3 regions of the Exiguobacterium sp. SH5S4 genome follow, and region 3 is predicted to be linked to each of the others. Evidence: riboswitches for the same ligand, from Rfam matches in the RefSeq annotation. Region 3 holds a riboswitch; each other region holds the start of a gene.

Region 1 (5,323 bases), on a different contig from region 3:
TCGACACGGTGGTTTTGGTTCTTCTGTAGTTGTTCATACGTTTATGGTATCACTTTGTTTGTTTTAGTGATACATTTTCTTGGAATAAGATTCTGCTTGTAGATTTCTGAAGTTCCGACTAGCGGGACCCCGAAATCAAGCTCACGTTCATCCCACCACTAAAGGAGTGGGCTTTCTCGTTCGCAAATTCTGTAACGCGTCATCGCAAATCGCATAGTCGTTTTTCCTTGCTACTTGATTTGGTACATCGCTCGGTCACATCACCGCGAAAAAGCGAGCGGATTCGAATCCGCTCGCTCGCATGGTTTATATCGTTTCTTCGATTGCAGTGTCACCTTTGACCAAGTCGATGGCTTTGTTTGCCGCTTCTTGTCGACCGATGACATGGGCCAAGAACGCTGCGACATCCGCCCGCGGAATCTCACCCGTCGTCACGTTGTCGACGTTCACTTTGCCTGTACCGGCATCGTCTGTGAGCGCGCCTGGACGGACGATCGTATAATCGAGTCCACTCTGTTCGAGCAAACGGTCCGCATGATGTTTCGCCACGTAGTATGGCTTCATCGAATCAGGCCATGCCGAGCGGTCTTCCGCTTTCAAGGCACTGAGCATCACGAAGTGCTTGATGTTACCGTTCGCTTGGGCCGCCTCGACGCTTTTGGCTGCACCGTCTAGGTCGATAAGTAACGTTTTGTCGGCTCCCGTGCTGCCGCCCGAACCGGCCGCAAACACGACTGCGTCCATGCCGCTCATCGCTTGCTTCAACGTCTCGACATCACCTTCTAAGTCTCCGAGAACCGCCTGATAGCCGTTCGCTTTGAACTCGTCTAGCTGCTCTTGTTTCCGTACCATCGCGGTGACTTCGTGCTTCCCATCCTGCTTCAATCGTTCTACGAGTTGCTTTCCAATCTGTCCATTCGCTCCAATTACAAATACGTTCATCTGTCTTCCTCCTCAAATAAAATTCAGAGACAAGCGAAACGCCGTGTGGCCATGGCCACGTCCGGTGCAGAAGCAATGGCCGAGATGACAGCTACGCCGTCAGCCCCGTCACGCCGAATCGCTTCGACGTGTTCAGGCATGATTCCACCGATCCCCACGATTGGCAAATGCTGAAACCGGGCTCGCACTTGCCGAATGGGCACCGTTCCGTTCACTTCGGCCGCGTCTTGTTTCGACACAGTCGGATGAATCGGCCCAATTCCGACATAATCGGCATATCTCGAAGCCGTTGCGGCTTGCTCGAGCGAGTGGACCGAGACACCGAGACACTTCTTTGAATCGATTCGCCGACGAACGACTTCGGCTGTCGCATCTTCTTGTCCGACATGAACTCCGTCCGCATCGAGTTTGATTGCCAGCTCGACGTCATCGTTGACGATGAACGGGACACGGTACTGTCGACAAAGTGGATGCAACGTTCGTGCCATCGCTTCTTTTTTATCCCCATACAGTGGCTCTTTACCTTTTTCGCGAAATTGAAAACATGTCACGCCGCATTGAAGCGCCGTTTCGACCGTCTGAACGAGATCAAACGTATCTGCCGTGCCGCAGATGAAGTAGAGCTTTAATCGCTCAACGATAGGCGATGGATTCAATGGAAACCACCTCCTTCGGGTGCTTGTTGTACGCCCAATGATTTGTCAGTCCATGCCCGCTGCCGATCTGTAATCCGTGGGCGATGGCAATATGGATGAACTGTTTTGCCGTTAGTGCCGCTTCCATAACCGTCCGTCCGTTCGCGTGCTCCGCTGTTAGCGATCATGACCGGATCGACGACGATATTTTGAAAACGATGCTGCTCGATCGCACTAGCCACGACATCAATCAACTCATGATTGAACAGCAACCCAGTCTTACGCGCCGAGATGATAAAGTCTGATCCGACCGCATCGAGCTGGCGTGCGTCAAAAAACGGCTCGCAAGTTCCATCGTCGGGGCAAGAGTCACCCCTTTAGCCTGAACTTTCGAAAATTGATTCAAGTAGTACGAGTCTTGCATCACGTAATGCCGAAACTTCGCCTCGTCGAGCGTCCCGTCTCCGAGCGCGCGGACGAACGGATGGTGGAAACTCGCCTCAAACAAGGCGTCGGCCTCTTGGCGGATATGTGCGGTAAACGTCATCGTATTCTCCTCCTTTGCATAAAAAAGACGCCGCCTCCCATAACGGAAGCGGCGTCGGCCATACACAAAGAGTGTGAGACAGGACGTTTCGCCCACTTCCCTCCGCTAGCGTGAACTAGATCAGGTTCAAAGGGTCTGGACCTCGTCCATCTCAGCCGCGTCAAGCGACTCCCCTAGTGGCAAACATTATGAAATTTGGTCATCTTCGACCACATCATATCAATCTTTTTGAAAAATGCAAACTCTTTAACGCGAGAAGCGACGGTTGAGCGCGGTCCCAAAATGCGAGAACCGTTCTGTCCCGAGCTTACGACGGTTCGAGGCCGCAAACACGTAATAATCGACCTTCCCCATAAAATAAATCAAGCGCAGTCCTGCGATAAAGAACGTGATCGTCGTGCTGACAGCAAAGCCGACCCCATACCAATCGATCCCGCGCGATAGTAACGACAACGTGAACAAGGCGTTCAGTATGAAGAACGAGAGGCTGACGAACAACGCCCCACGCCGGTCCTCAAAATACAGCAAGAGCAGCGTCAGTACGAGAATCATCGCGTTCGCGAACGCGGCGAGCGTCGTCATCCGGAAAATCTGGCCGACTTCTTCCGGGACACCGATCCACCCGACGAACACACCCGCCATCAGGATCGCGAACAAGGTGACAACACCTTGACTTCGCCCAAGTCGGATCAATTCATTTTTCAACACCGTCGTCATCGTCTGCTTCGCTTTCTCAATTTGGTGTAACGCCCCGCCATAATTGATCAAGCCGTAAAACGTTCGGTAGCGCTCGTAAAACCTTGTCTCGACAGCGACGACGAACAAGAGCTGGGTCGGGATGATCGTCAAGTACGACCAGAACACGGCCGTGTCATAATACGGATTGAACACGAACGAATCGGCAATCACCATGCGCCCTTCACCAAACCAGATGATGAAGTTGGTCACCCAGATCCCAAGCACGTATAACACACCGATGGCGAACAAGTCCGGATACTTATCAAAGTACCGGAAGTATGAAAATTCTCGCGTCGCATACCTGAGCGGGAACGTTCGGAGCATCGCGAAGAATAGCCCGAACAGCGTCACGACCATCCCAACGGTAAAGCCAAACAGAAGTTCGAGGCTCGATGGGTTGACCATGAGACGACTGATCAAATAGACGCTCGCGACTGAAATAACCCCGCCTAGCAAGAAGCTGTAAGCGACCGCTTGATAAAATTTGGCGGCGCTCAAGAACAAGAACATGACCCAGATAACGTTGATGGTCATGAATAAGACGAACAGGACGAGCTTATAGGCTAAACCGAGCGGTGAAATCAGCCAAAACACGCTATACATGACGACGGCAGCGAGAATCGTCACTTTTAACATGCCGGTGAAGACAGGAAAGATCTCATGGGCTTTCTTTTCATAAAATAAATCGGCCACGTATCGCGTGACGACGAGCTGCTGAAAACTAAATAGAATTTGCGAGAAAATGAACGCGTAAGACACGGATAGCATAAACAGCGTCCGTTCCTCGAGTGACAACATCGGCATCTGAAACGCCAACCATTGAATCGTACCGACAACGAGGATGACGATCAGCCAAGGGCCTGATGTGACGAGCCCGGAAAACGTGTACGCCTTCAGTCTTGAAGAGTAATAGTCTTCTTGAAACAACTTTTGTAACTTAAACCCGATGCCCGCCATACTGTTCCCTCCTCGCTTCATAGATGGCTTTATAGCGGTCGACGAACTGTTGCAATCGATAATACTGACGGACACGCTCGCGGCCGTTTTTACCGAAGCGCATCCGTTCGCGCGGATAATCCATCATCCATTCGACTTTGTCAGCGATGGCTTCCGGATGGACCGGAGGAACGATGAAGCCGGCCGGACCGAACGGATCGTCAGCGCGTCCGTAAAGTAGTTCCGAACAAGCCCCGACATCGGTCGCCACCCAAGGGATGCCAGCCGCCATCCCTTCTAAAATGGCGAGCGGTTGCCCTTCCGATATGCTCGTCAGCAACAACAAATCAAATTTCGGCAACCAGTCTTGTACGTTCACTTTCCCGACTAGTTCGACATAGTCGGTCAGCCCGCTCTGCTCAATCAGTAGACGACACTCTTCGGCGTACTCTTCGTCCTCATCAAGCGGACCCATGATCGTCAGTTTAAACAGCCGATGGCGCTCTTGAAGGATTTTTGCGGAATAAATCATCGTCTTCAAATCCTTAATCGGAACGAGGCGGACGATAGCCCCGATTTGGAACACATCATTCTCGGCTCGCTCAAGCGTAGCGTGGATATGACGGTCGTCAATCCCGTTGGCGATAATTTTCGTCTTCTCGCTAGGCGCCCCAATCCACTCTTGATATTCGCGATTCCGCTCAAACAGTGTGATAATCTCGTCGGCCGCGTTATACGCCTCGCGTGACAAGTGATGGAAAAAGCGAACCCATCTCGGTTTGTAAGGGGACGGAATCCAATAGGACTGAAGGATTTCTTCCTCGCGTTCACGTGAGTAGATGCCGTGTTCGGTCAAAATGAACGGGATACCTTGCGTCTCTTTCATGTAAGATGCGACGACACCGGCGTAGCCTGTCGAGATGGAGTGGACGAGATCGACTTTTGGTAACGGTTGATGCAACACACGCAAGATCGGCATATACATACTCTGCCACATCCAAAAATAATCGATGAACGAGCCACCGTTCATTTCTTCTGCGTAAGCCGATTTTACGTTTCTCCAAAAGAACTCGCTTGAGAAGAAGGCTTGGCTTGATGGGACTTGTTTCCCGAGAATGCCAAGCGCTTGCCGGTTCGGGTTTTTCAACATGAGCCATTCCGAAATTTTCCGCTCGTCTTCGGCGTCGAGCTTCATTCGACCCTTCGCCTTTTTATCCATATCGCTTAAATAAAGGTGCGTGATCCCTGACACGTTTTGCGGCAACTCATATTTCATATCTTCTGGCCGCTTGACCGATGGCTGAATCGAGATGATTTCAAACTCGACTTCCGGCATCGCTTCAATCAGCGTCTGCGTCCAACTCGAGACACCTCCGCTCACATACGGGTAACTCCCTTCTAACACGAGCCCAATCTTCATTGCGGGTCCCCCTTGATGGCGATTTCAGCGTTCGCTGATGTCAATTGGACCAGATAGAGTGGACGGTCCGCCTCCATCTGCTCGACCGTGCCGAATGCGAATTTG
Region 2 (5,323 bases), on a different contig from region 3:
GCGTCGACGTAATGGACGGTATGGTAATAGTTTTGAAGCAGCGGATCGTCATATCCGGTCAAGTCCAAACGCTTCTCTTCTTCCGGAATGTCGTACGGCGTATGGCTCGTCAAAGCGACCATGAACGCATAAAACGGTTCCGCTAACGTGTCCATCGCTTCGACGGAAGTGGTCAAGAAGTCTTTGTCGTTAAGTGCCATGCCGATCACGTCCTGAGCGGGATAATCGTCTTTGCTGAAAAAATGATTGAAGCCGATATTGTCATAGACGTTGTCGCGGTTCCAAAACGTTTTGTCGAACGCATGCATCGCGGCCGTATCATAGCCGGCTTGGCGCAAACGTTCAGGTAAGGCGTCAAACGTATGGTCACCGTACTGAGTGTACACCGAACCGGATTTGACCGGGTAGAGCGAGGTGTTGACCGTGAATTCCGCATCCGACGTCCGGCCTTCGTGCGTCTGATGATAGAAGTTCGGGAAGTACAGCATCTCGTCACGAAGCGCGTTCAAGTTCGGCGTCAGTTCCTGTCCGTTGATCGTCTGTCCGATCACCGACGTCTGGAACGACTCGAGCTGCAGCATGATGACGTTCGTATCCGCCGTTGTCTTGACGTCAGTTGGAGTCGAGGTACCGAGCCGCGTCTCTTCTTGTCCGGTTAAGTCGCCTCCGAAGCCGAGTTGGTCGCCGATGCCACGGAACAAGTCGAGGCCGTGATACCCCCAAAAGCCGTACTCGTAATATTCACGCATGTTTGAAATCGGTGCTTGCTCGTCATCATTCGGCTGACTGACGGTTAACGGAACGACGAAGGCGGTCAAGCCGATGACAAAACCGGCAGCGGCGATCCGGCGGTTTTTTCCTGTGACTTGCGCAGGTCTTTTTCTCATATAGACGAGGACAGCGGTATAAAGCACCAAGTCCGCGAACAATAGAAAGTCGGTCGGTTGAATCAACGTCAGGAAGCCGCCGCCGACGTCGCCCATCTGACCAACGTCTGACAAAAGCGCGACCGACAACAGATTGCCGAAATAGCGATAATACCAGACGTCGGAGATGAGGAGTGTACTGTGTAGAAACAGCGAGGCGAATAAAATCCAGCGCCGTGTTTTCGTCTTCACGAGCAACGCCCAGCTCGTCATCATGAGAATCATCCCGATGTTGACGAGTAAAAAATGAACGTTGAACGCGCTCGCGGTCAAGACGCTGAATAAAAATAGTTTGGCAAGTGATAGTGACAGATAACTCCAATAATCAAGATGGTTCATAAATAGCCTCCAAACGGTACGTACACGTCGTATTCTTTTTCATGTACCTGTTCGTAGGTGGCGGGAAACATGGGGGTGTGCGATGCGGACGAAAAAAAGCGAGGCGAGCGCCTCACTTAATCAAAAACGTGTCCCGAAGCTCGATAATCGTGCCTTCTGGGGCTTGTAGTTTGCTCAGGTGGCCATCGACGACGAAGTAGATATTCCCGCCGTGTTTCGGCAAGAACGTGACACCGAGCGCCTCGAGCCGACCGACTTCCGCTTCAAGGTCATCGACGTACAAGGCGAAGTGAACGGGTCCAGCCGCATGTTTCGAATACGGCGATAACGCCTCGTCCGCCTTCGCCGTCTGAAGTTCGATATAGAAGTCGCCGAGCTTGAGCCAACTGTTGAACGCCCGGGTATGGAAGTCGGGTGACTCTTGGACGAGCTCAAAACCGAGCGTTTCATAAAATTGCTTCGACGCCGCGTAGTCGGGCGTTTGGATACAGAGATGGTGGATTTGTTTCATCGTGTCACTCCTTTGCTTTCATTTTAGCGAATAGGAGCCTGAAGCGGAACTTTTCTTGAAAGAAGACGTATACGACACCGAGGAGGGATACATATGGAAATCCAATACGAATTGACGGAAGAAGACTACATTCGCTTCAACTTGAGTCATATTAGACGTTCAAAGATGGGGAAGAGGATGCTATTCCTGCAGCGCATCATCGGACCCGTCATTATTTTAAGTGTTGGCGCTTTGACGTTCGCGACATTGTTTCAAGATACGAGCTGGTGGCTGTTTGGGGTGTATGGCGTCATCAGCCTCCTCTGGTTCCTGTATTATCCGAAGTATTTTGAACGGCATATCCGAAAACAGACGAAGCGGATGATTCAAGAACGAAGCAATGAAGGCATGATCGGCCCGCATACGATGGATCTGGATGAAGACGGTCTTCGTGACAAAAATGCGTTCGGGGAGACGAAAGTCTCATGGAGCGGCATCAAGGAAGTCGTCGAGGAAGCCGATTATGTGTATTTGTATAACTCGTCGGTCAGCGCCTACATCTTGCCGAAACGCGGGCAGGACATGGAGGAGGTACAACGATGGCTACCGATGCGTTGACGATTCAACCGATTGATGAGACGAACTTGGATGCGGTCGTCGCCTTGACCGTCGCACCTGGTCAGGCCCGCTTTATCGAAACGAACGCGGAATCGCTCCGCGAGATGGACGTCGACGTCAAGTACGCGTGGACGTGCTACGCGCTCTGTCGAGACAATCAACCGGTCGGCTTCATGATGGTCGGGGCCGAGAACAAGGTGGAGCGTTACGTCTGGCTCGACCGCTTTATGATTGATATGGATGAGCAAGGGAAAGGCATCGGGTCAACATTTTTGCAACTTGCGATTGAGTGGATGCAAGAGCGATTTGATGTCGATGACATCATCCTCAGTCTCCATCCGACGAACGAACCAGCGAAACGGTTTTATGCGAAGGGCGGATTTGAGGACAGTGGCTTGATTGATGAAGCGAACGGGGAAGAGATTTGGGTGTATCACGTGAAGCAGGGACAGCCTTCCTAAGTCGGCCGTCCCTGTTTTGGTGGTTGTTGTTCAATTATCGCTTCACCGTGAGTGGACGCAACTGTTTGACCCGCGCCAAGACGATCCAGCCGAGGATGGCTCCGGTCACGCTCGAGGCGAGGAAGGCCGGGAAGAAGAACAGCGCCCCAAACTCAGAACCCATTAAGATTTTCGCGTACGGGACGGCGATGAGCGAGGCAATGACGCCCGTCCCGATGACTTCACCGAGCGCAGCGAAAGCGACCCGGTTCGTCCGCACGTAAAATAGTCCAGCAAGCAAGGCGCCGATCATACCACCTGGGAAGGCGAGCAACGACCCGGTCCCGGTCATGACACGGACGAGTCCGGTCACGAACGCGACGAGGACGGCACCAATCGGACCGACGGTGACGGCGGCGATGACGTTCACCATATGTTGCACCGGATAGGCCCGGGCGACACCGGTCGGGATGGAGATGAACAGGGAGCCGATGATGGCGATGGCGATGAGCATCGCCATCCAAGTGAGTTGTTGAATACGCATGAAGTGTTTCCTTTCAAAATGAAAACGCCACTTCTCCAAGTGGAAAAGTGGCGTGGACAGACAGACGTATCCAAGCCACTTCCCTACGCTGGTATGAGCCAGATCAGGTTCGAAGGGTCCGGCAGTTGCCGTCTCAGCCCGAAGGCTCCCCTAGTGGTCGTTTATTGGTTTGAGTATAGCATAACGTTATTTTGTTGCCTCAATTTTTCGCGGTCGGAAGATGAAATAAATGATACCGCTATACAGGGCGTATAAAAACAGGGAAAACACGAGATTGATGAGCCACGGGAGTGTGCCCATAAATACGGTGACCGAGGCGTTACGGAACCAGCCGAGTGAAAGACATAGTCCGACAAAGCTGAGCACGATTGTCGTCCAAAAGCTGATATCTGGACGTCTAGCCACGCGGCGAACGACTAGGCCGATTATGAAGCTGAAGACAGCCGTCGCACCTAAATACATATAGAGTAACGCATCGACCGGGTATGAATAATAGACAACGTCCATATTATTTCCTCCTAAACGAAGTGTGGTGAAAGGAAGTGAGGTCAGTGAGGAGTGCGATCCCATGGCGTGACGAGTCTTACCGTGAACAGTTCGAGCACTGGCTCGATGGCCATGTGCCAGGCGTGACGTGGCGGGTTGTGAAAGATACGGATTTGACATACTTGATGTATGGAGAGTACGGAGCAGACCGTTACTACGCCAAGGCGGTGACGCCAATTAGTGATGGCGAGGCTGAACTGTCGATGCATCTAGCCGAACGGCATCCGGGACTCGTCCCGGAGGTCATCGCCATTGACGCGGCACGCAACTGGCTACTTATGCGAGACATCGGCGGGGATGCACTTCGCGAATACCCTAAGCACAGTCGGTACGAAGCGGCTGTGCGTCAATATGCGAAACTACAGAGAAAAGAAGCGAATTACATGGATACGCTTTTGGCCTACGGCATCCCGGACCGGCGTCCGGCTCGTCTAAAAGAAGAGATACGGACGTATTTACCCGAGTTATGTACGGGGTTAGATCGAGATAAGGCAGAGGCGGTGCTGGCGCTCCAAGACAAACTCCTCACCATGTGCGACGAGCTCGCGACTGGGGTGCCGATGAGTCTCGAGCATGGCGACTTACATGGCGGCAACATCTTTTGGCGCAAACAGACGGATGACTTATGTATTCTCGATTGGGGCGATGCGACCGTCACCCATCCGTTCTTCAGCGTCCGTGTGTTTTGGAACGCGCTCTACGACTTGTTGCCAGAAGACGATGAAGTCGCATGGTATGAACAGATTCAGAAGATGCGTACCGTCTACTTGGCTGAGTGGGAAGGTGTGGCGCCTCGGGACGTGCTATGGCGCCATTTGTTGATCGCTGAAGAGCTCGGTTGCGTGTATCGGGCACTGTCGTGGCATGTATATGTTACCAACTATCGGTATGATCCGTCCGAGTCAGCCGATAAACCGGCCCAATGGCTTAACTTGTTCCTCGAGTATCGGGACTTGAAACGTCGCGGTACGTGATCACTCGTTCTTCTCGAGCAGGTTTTCATAATCCGTCTCGTTCCAAAACAGCTGGGCGATCGACTCCGGTGCTTTCAAAATCTCACCGTCTTGGTCGTAGACGATAGCGTAGCCGTTTTCGATCTCAAAGACGATCAAGTCGGCCGTCACTTCCTTGACGCCGTTCCCGGCAATGATGACGTTCTCGATTGGGTCGCGTGCGACTTGAACTCCCCATTCGTCGAGCTCGACGATGAGCGCTGACGTGTAGGCATGGCGGTCGTAAATCGATTGAAACTCGTCTTGCGTCAATGTGACGTCGGTCGGCGGGGCACTCGTCCCGTATTTGCGCTTCTCAATCTCCTCAACGAATTGCGTGAACGACTCTTCTTGCCAAAAGAGCGGTGCGACCGACTCGGGACCGTTGGCAATCTCACCGTCTTCATTCTCATAGACGGTCGCATACG
Region 3 (5,323 bases):
CAACCTGGACGGAAGCCGAAGCGCGGAACGGTCGTCACCATCGTCGTGTCCGCTGGAAAAGAGACGGTCGAGATGCCTGACGTCGAGGGATTGTCGCAAACAGCAGCGGAACGAACGTTGAAAGATCTTGATTTCACAGATATTGAAATCCAATCCGAATCGTCCGAAACGGTCGACAGCGGAGATGTGATTTCGCAGTCGATCACGCCAGGTGAGGAAGTTATCGCGTCGGAAGAGACGGTCACGCTCGTCGTCTCGACCGGAAGCAACAAAATCGAGCTCGCCAATTTGACAGGCTATACGTTCGAAGAGGCGTCAACTTACGCCGAGCAAAACAACTTGAAAATCGTGAAACGCGATGAGTATTCGACGAGCATCCCGGCGAATCAAATCATTCGTCAACTTCCGACGTCAGGGACGGCGGTCGATCCGGGAACGGAACTGACGGTCATCGTCTCACAAGGGGTCGAGCCGACCGACATCTCGATCGAGCGAGAAGTGGACGTCGAAATCGAACCGTCGGCAGAAGGTGAAGAGGCGGAGCCGGTCGAAGTCGTCATCCGTACCGTCGATGCCCGTGGTGAGATCGAAGTGTTGCGTGATATGATCACAGAAACGACGACGTATTCCTATACGCTCGTCATTGCTCCGGACGAAGTCGGTACCGCGACGATTGAAGTCGAGGGAGAAGTCGTTCGGACCGATACGGTGACATACGCCCAAGCAAAAGATTCACAATGAAGAGGTGGCGTGCGCGTCACCTCTTTTCTAAGGAGGAAACAGGATGAAAGGAACGATTATTCGCTTGCAAGGTGGATTTTATGATGTCATGACCGAAACGAAAGTTGAAATCAGATGTCGCGCCCGGGGAAACTTCCGGAACCGAAACATTTCGCCCGTCGTCGGGGACGACGTGGATATTCAAGACCAAGGGGACGGGACCGGCTACATCATGGCTGTCGATGAGCGGTCGAACCATCTCGTCCGTCCGCCGATCGCCAACATCGATCAGGCGTTTCTGCTCTTTTCCGTGAAAGAGCCGGCGTTCTCGTTTCATTTGCTTGACCGCTTTCTCATTTTGATCGAATCGAAGCAAGTTCACCCGATCATCGTGTTGACGAAGATGGACTTGTTGCTAGAAGCTGAAAAGGAAAAAATTAGTGCGGCGGCAGCGCTATACCGTTCGATCGGCTATCAAGTCATTGAGACGTCGACCGAAGACGGAGCTGGGATCGAGCTCATCCGCAGTGCGTTCAAAGACAAGACGAGCGTATTCGCCGGACAGACCGGCGTCGGGAAGAGTTCGTTGCTGAACGCGGTCGCACCGGAGCTTGAACTCGCGACTGGTAAGATTTCGAAAGCGCTTGGCCGCGGGAAGCATACGACGCGTCACGTCACGCTCATCACACTCGCGGACGGGTTCGTCGCCGATACACCTGGATTCTCGAGTCTTGAGTTCCCGGAAGAACTTGAAGTCGAGGAGATGCGTTGGTGTTTCCCTGAATTCGTCTTGCGGCACGATGACTGTAAATTCCGTGGTTGCGCCCATTTGAACGAGCCAGGTTGTGCCGTCAAAGCGGCGGTCGAGGCCGGAGAAATCGCTTCCACCCGCTATGCGAACTATGTTACGTTTATGGAGGAATTAAAAGATAGACAACGGAGGTACTAACATGATTAAAATCGCACCATCGATCCTGTCGGCCGATTTTGCCAACCTTGAGGCAGAGGTCAAAGCGGTCCAAGAAGCAGGGGCCGATTACATCCATTTTGACGTCATGGACGGTCAGTTCGTGCCGAACATCTCGATTGGACTGCCGGTACTCAAAAGTTTGCGTGACAAGTCGGACATGGTATTAGACGTCCATTTGATGATCGACCAGCCGGAACGGTTCGTCGAGGACTTCGTTCAAGCAGGCGCCGATATCGTCACGGTCCATGTCGAGGCGACAAACCATTTGCATCGCGTATTGCAACAAATCAAAGGAGCCGGCGCTAAGTGTGGTGTCGTCTTGAACCCACATACACCGTTGTCGTCAATCGAGCACGTGCTCGGTGATGTCGATATGGTGTTGCTCATGACCGTGAACCCTGGCTTTGGCGGCCAAGCGTTCATCGAAGCGGTCGTCCCGAAGATCGCGGCGCTCAGCGAGATGCGCCAAGCGCGTCGTCTCGACTTCGAAATCGAGATCGATGGCGGCGTAAATCCTGCGACGGCAAAACTTTGTATCGACGCAGGTGCTGACGTCCTCGTTGCCGGTTCGGCCATCTATAACGAACCGAGCTATAAAGACGCAATCGATAGCATTCGCAACGCGTCTCGTGTATAATCGTCTGTAGAACAACAAATATTGTCGCAAGGGGTGTCACATCTGTGGCTGAGAGGCATGAGCTAACCCTTTGAACCTGTTCCGTTCACACGGACGTAGGGATGTGGCGAAAATGCACGTTGCTACACGATAGCAGCATGGCGTTTACGTCATGCTGCTTTTTGTCGTTCACTCATATCAAGGAGGGAATAAGATGAAACAACGTTTAAAACTACAGGCGCTCATTGAAATCTCGCTGTTCGCCTCGCTCGGACTGATCTTTGACATGCTCATCCCATATCGGTTGCCGCAAGGCGGAGCAGTCAGCCTGGCGATGCTGCCGATTCTCGTGATGGCGTATCGGCATGGATTGAGAGGCGGACTCGCGACAGGCGCGCTCGTCGGGACGCTACAACTGTTATTTGGGGCCTATATCTTCACACCGGTCCAGTTTTTACTCGACTACACGGTCGCCTACGGCCTCGTCGGAGTCGCCGGTATCTTCGCCGGTCAAGTCAAACAGTCGGCAAAAGACGGCGCCAAGAAAACGCTCACGTTCTATTTGATTCTCGGGGCGTTGATCGGCTCGGCGCTCCGATATGTTGCGCACGTCGTCTCCGGCATCGTCTTCTTCGCCGAGTATGCGGAAGGACCGGTCGTCTTGTACTCGCTCGGCTATAACTTGACGTATATGTTGCCGTCGTTCCTCGTCTCGGCGGTCGTGATCGTGATCTTGTTCACGTCGGCGCCGCGCTTCGCGACGCTCGCGACACGGGACATCAGATAATGCGCGTCTTGATTGTGGCTGCGAGCCCGGAAGCGGTCCCTGAGCTTCCTCGGAACGCCGATTACGTCATCGGCGTCGACGGCGGCTATCATACGCTGCTCGACCGTGGGATGAAGCCGGACCTGCTCGTCGGTGACTTTGATTCGTTCACAGGCACCGTGCCGGAGGAAGCTGTCCGTTATCCGTCTGAAAAAGACGTGACCGACCTTGAGATCGCTCTCGAGGCGGCACGAGGGAAAGGGGCGGACGTGATCGACGTGTACGGTGCACTCGGAGGCAGACTCGATATGACGCTCAGCAACGTCGGTCTGCTCGAGGCGTACCCCGAGATGCGGTTGTTCGCAGACGGGCAAGAAGTCCGCCTCGTCGGAAAAGGGGACTATCGTCTCCCGCGTCGTCCTGACCATTACTTGTCGCTCGTACCTTGGAAACGGGCCTCGGTCTCGATTCGTGGCGTCAAGTACCCGCTCGAGAACCATGACGTCGTCAGCCATGAGGCGCTGACGATCTCAAACGAGTGGTCGGCGGAAGAGGCGGACTTGCTCGTTCATAGCGGCAACGTCTTGATTATGTATATAAAGAAATAAACAAAAAAAATCCCATCGGCGCATGCCGCTGGGATTTATTTCGTTCGTGTATGGTAATTATACGCGTTCAACGAGACCTGATTTAAGAGCGCGAGCTGAAACCCAAACTCGTTTAGGTTTACCGTCAACGAGAATGCGAACTTTTTGTACGTTTACACCCCAAGTACGTTTTGTCTTGTTGAGTGCGTGCGAACGGTTGTTACCTGACTTAGGTGACTTACCTGTTACGTAGCATTTACGTGCCATGCGTTTCCCCTCCTTTTTTATGTGGGTTCGTCCTAATAGACACTCGTTTATATTAGCATGGGTTTTTTCACGATGCAACTAGAAAATAACCGGATGACAAGAAAAAAACTTGACATTACGGATGAGGATTTTAATAATGAATGAGGGTTGCGGTTACAATTGACCGAGTTTAGGGGCATGTCCTTTTAATAACTAGGTACTTATTGTAGAATATACTGTAGGAATCATTCCGAATAAAGGAGGCTACTCCATATGGCAATTGAAATGAAGACAACATATGGCAATATTGATATCACGAACGACGTGGTCGCGACACTCGCGGGCGGTGCGGCGATGGAATGTTTCGGCGTCGTAGGAATGGCGTCACAAGCTCAACTGAAAGACGGGATCGCAGAACTGCTCAAACGTGAGAACTATGCGCGTGGCGTTGTCGTACGTCAAGATGGAGAAGACGTACATATCGATATGCACATCATCGTGAGCTACGGGACGAAAGTGTCGGAAGTCGCGTACAACGTGCAAAGTCGTGTAAAATACACGCTCGGTGAAACTTTAGGATTAAACGTTTCGTCGGTAAATATATTCGTACAAGGCGTTCGTCTGACGAATGACTGACGAGAACGAAGGAGGATTTGGTGTGGGGTTAAAACGTTTAGATGGATTGGTGTTTGCGCAGATGGTCGCAAACGGTGCAGCCAACTTGAGCCAAAATGCAGATTACGTGGATTCGCTTAACGTCTTCCCGGTCCCAGACGGCGACACGGGAACGAACATGAATTTGACGATGACTTCAGGTGCGAAGGAAGTGGCCGCACTCGACACGGCGAATATCGCTGACGTGTCATCAAAGTTTGCCCGCGGTCTACTTATGGGGGCCCGTGGGAATTCGGGTGTTATTTTAAGCCAATTATTCCGTGGTTTCGGTAAATCAATCGAAGGAAAGACAGAATTATCGACACTCGACTTTGCCGAGGCACTCAAACGTGGCGTCGACACGGCATACAAGGCGGTTATGAAACCGGTTGAAGGAACGATTTTGACGGTTGCTCGTGAAGCGGCCGACGAAGCGCTCCGTGCCTCTGAGTCGACGAGCGACTTCAATGAGTTCATGGAGCAAGTGATCACGGAAGCGAAAGCTTCGCTCGAACGGACACCTGATTTGTTGCCGGTCTTAAAAGAAGTCGGTGTCGTCGACTCAGGCGGTCAAGGTCTCCTCGTCATCTATGAAGGGTTCCTCGCGAGCCTTGAAGGGAAAGAGCTCGAGAAGCCGCACGCACCGGTCATGGATGCCCTCGTTGAGGCAGAACACCATGCTGCGCAAGGCTTCATGTCGACGGAAGATATCGAATTTGGATATTGCACGGAGATCATGGTCCGTTTCCAAGACGAAAAGTTGA

The links. Region 3 has a riboswitch for thiamine pyrophosphate ahead of thiT (energy-coupled thiamine transporter ThiT). Riboswitches for the same ligand answer to the same signal wherever they lie in the genome.
Region 1: it holds a riboswitch for thiamine pyrophosphate, as region 3 does, so the genes downstream of both, EVJ32_RS16490 (thiaminase II/PqqC family protein) here and thiT (energy-coupled thiamine transporter ThiT) in region 3, are expected to answer to the same signal.
Region 2: it holds a riboswitch for thiamine pyrophosphate, as region 3 does, so the genes downstream of both, thiW (energy coupling factor transporter S component ThiW) here and thiT (energy-coupled thiamine transporter ThiT) in region 3, are expected to answer to the same signal.

Annotation. Positions count from the first base shown of each region.
Region 1 covers NZ_SJUQ01000008.1:22,941-28,263, forward strand. The annotation lists gene tnpA (IS200/IS605 family transposase) at 1-37, opposite strand, end outside; gene EVJ32_RS06380 (SDR family oxidoreductase) at 307-942, opposite strand; gene thiE (thiamine phosphate synthase) at 966-1,598, opposite strand; gene EVJ32_RS16380 (hypothetical protein) at 1,576-1,725, opposite strand; partial or broken gene EVJ32_RS16385 (hypothetical protein) at 1,802-1,849, opposite strand; gene EVJ32_RS16490 (thiaminase II/PqqC family protein) at 1,828-2,124, opposite strand; TPP riboswitch at 2,205-2,309, opposite strand; gene pelG (exopolysaccharide Pel transporter PelG) at 2,371-3,819, opposite strand; gene pelF (GT4 family glycosyltransferase PelF) at 3,800-5,218, opposite strand; gene EVJ32_RS06410 (DUF2194 domain-containing protein) at 5,215-5,323, opposite strand, start outside.
Region 2 covers NZ_SJUQ01000008.1:64,322-69,644, reverse strand. The annotation lists gene EVJ32_RS06675 (LTA synthase family protein) at 1-1,265, opposite strand, end outside; gene EVJ32_RS06670 (VOC family protein) at 1,378-1,776, opposite strand; gene EVJ32_RS06665 (YcxB family protein) at 1,870-2,373, shown strand; gene EVJ32_RS06660 (GNAT family N-acetyltransferase) at 2,355-2,834, shown strand; gene thiW (energy coupling factor transporter S component ThiW) at 2,869-3,357, opposite strand; TPP riboswitch at 3,421-3,519, opposite strand; gene EVJ32_RS06650 (hypothetical protein) at 3,544-3,864, opposite strand; gene EVJ32_RS06645 (phosphotransferase family protein) at 3,909-4,877, shown strand; gene EVJ32_RS06640 (hypothetical protein) at 4,878-5,323, opposite strand, start outside.
Region 3 covers NZ_SJUQ01000002.1:153,077-158,399, reverse strand. The annotation lists gene pknB (Stk1 family PASTA domain-containing Ser/Thr kinase) at 1-741, shown strand, start outside; gene rsgA (ribosome small subunit-dependent GTPase A) at 785-1,669, shown strand; gene rpe (ribulose-phosphate 3-epimerase) at 1,671-2,327, shown strand; TPP riboswitch at 2,347-2,446, shown strand; gene thiT (energy-coupled thiamine transporter ThiT) at 2,521-3,093, shown strand; gene EVJ32_RS02015 (thiamine diphosphokinase) at 3,093-3,680, shown strand; gene rpmB (50S ribosomal protein L28) at 3,738-3,926, opposite strand; gene EVJ32_RS02005 (Asp23/Gls24 family envelope stress response protein) at 4,179-4,541, shown strand; gene EVJ32_RS02000 (DAK2 domain-containing protein) at 4,564-5,323, shown strand, end outside.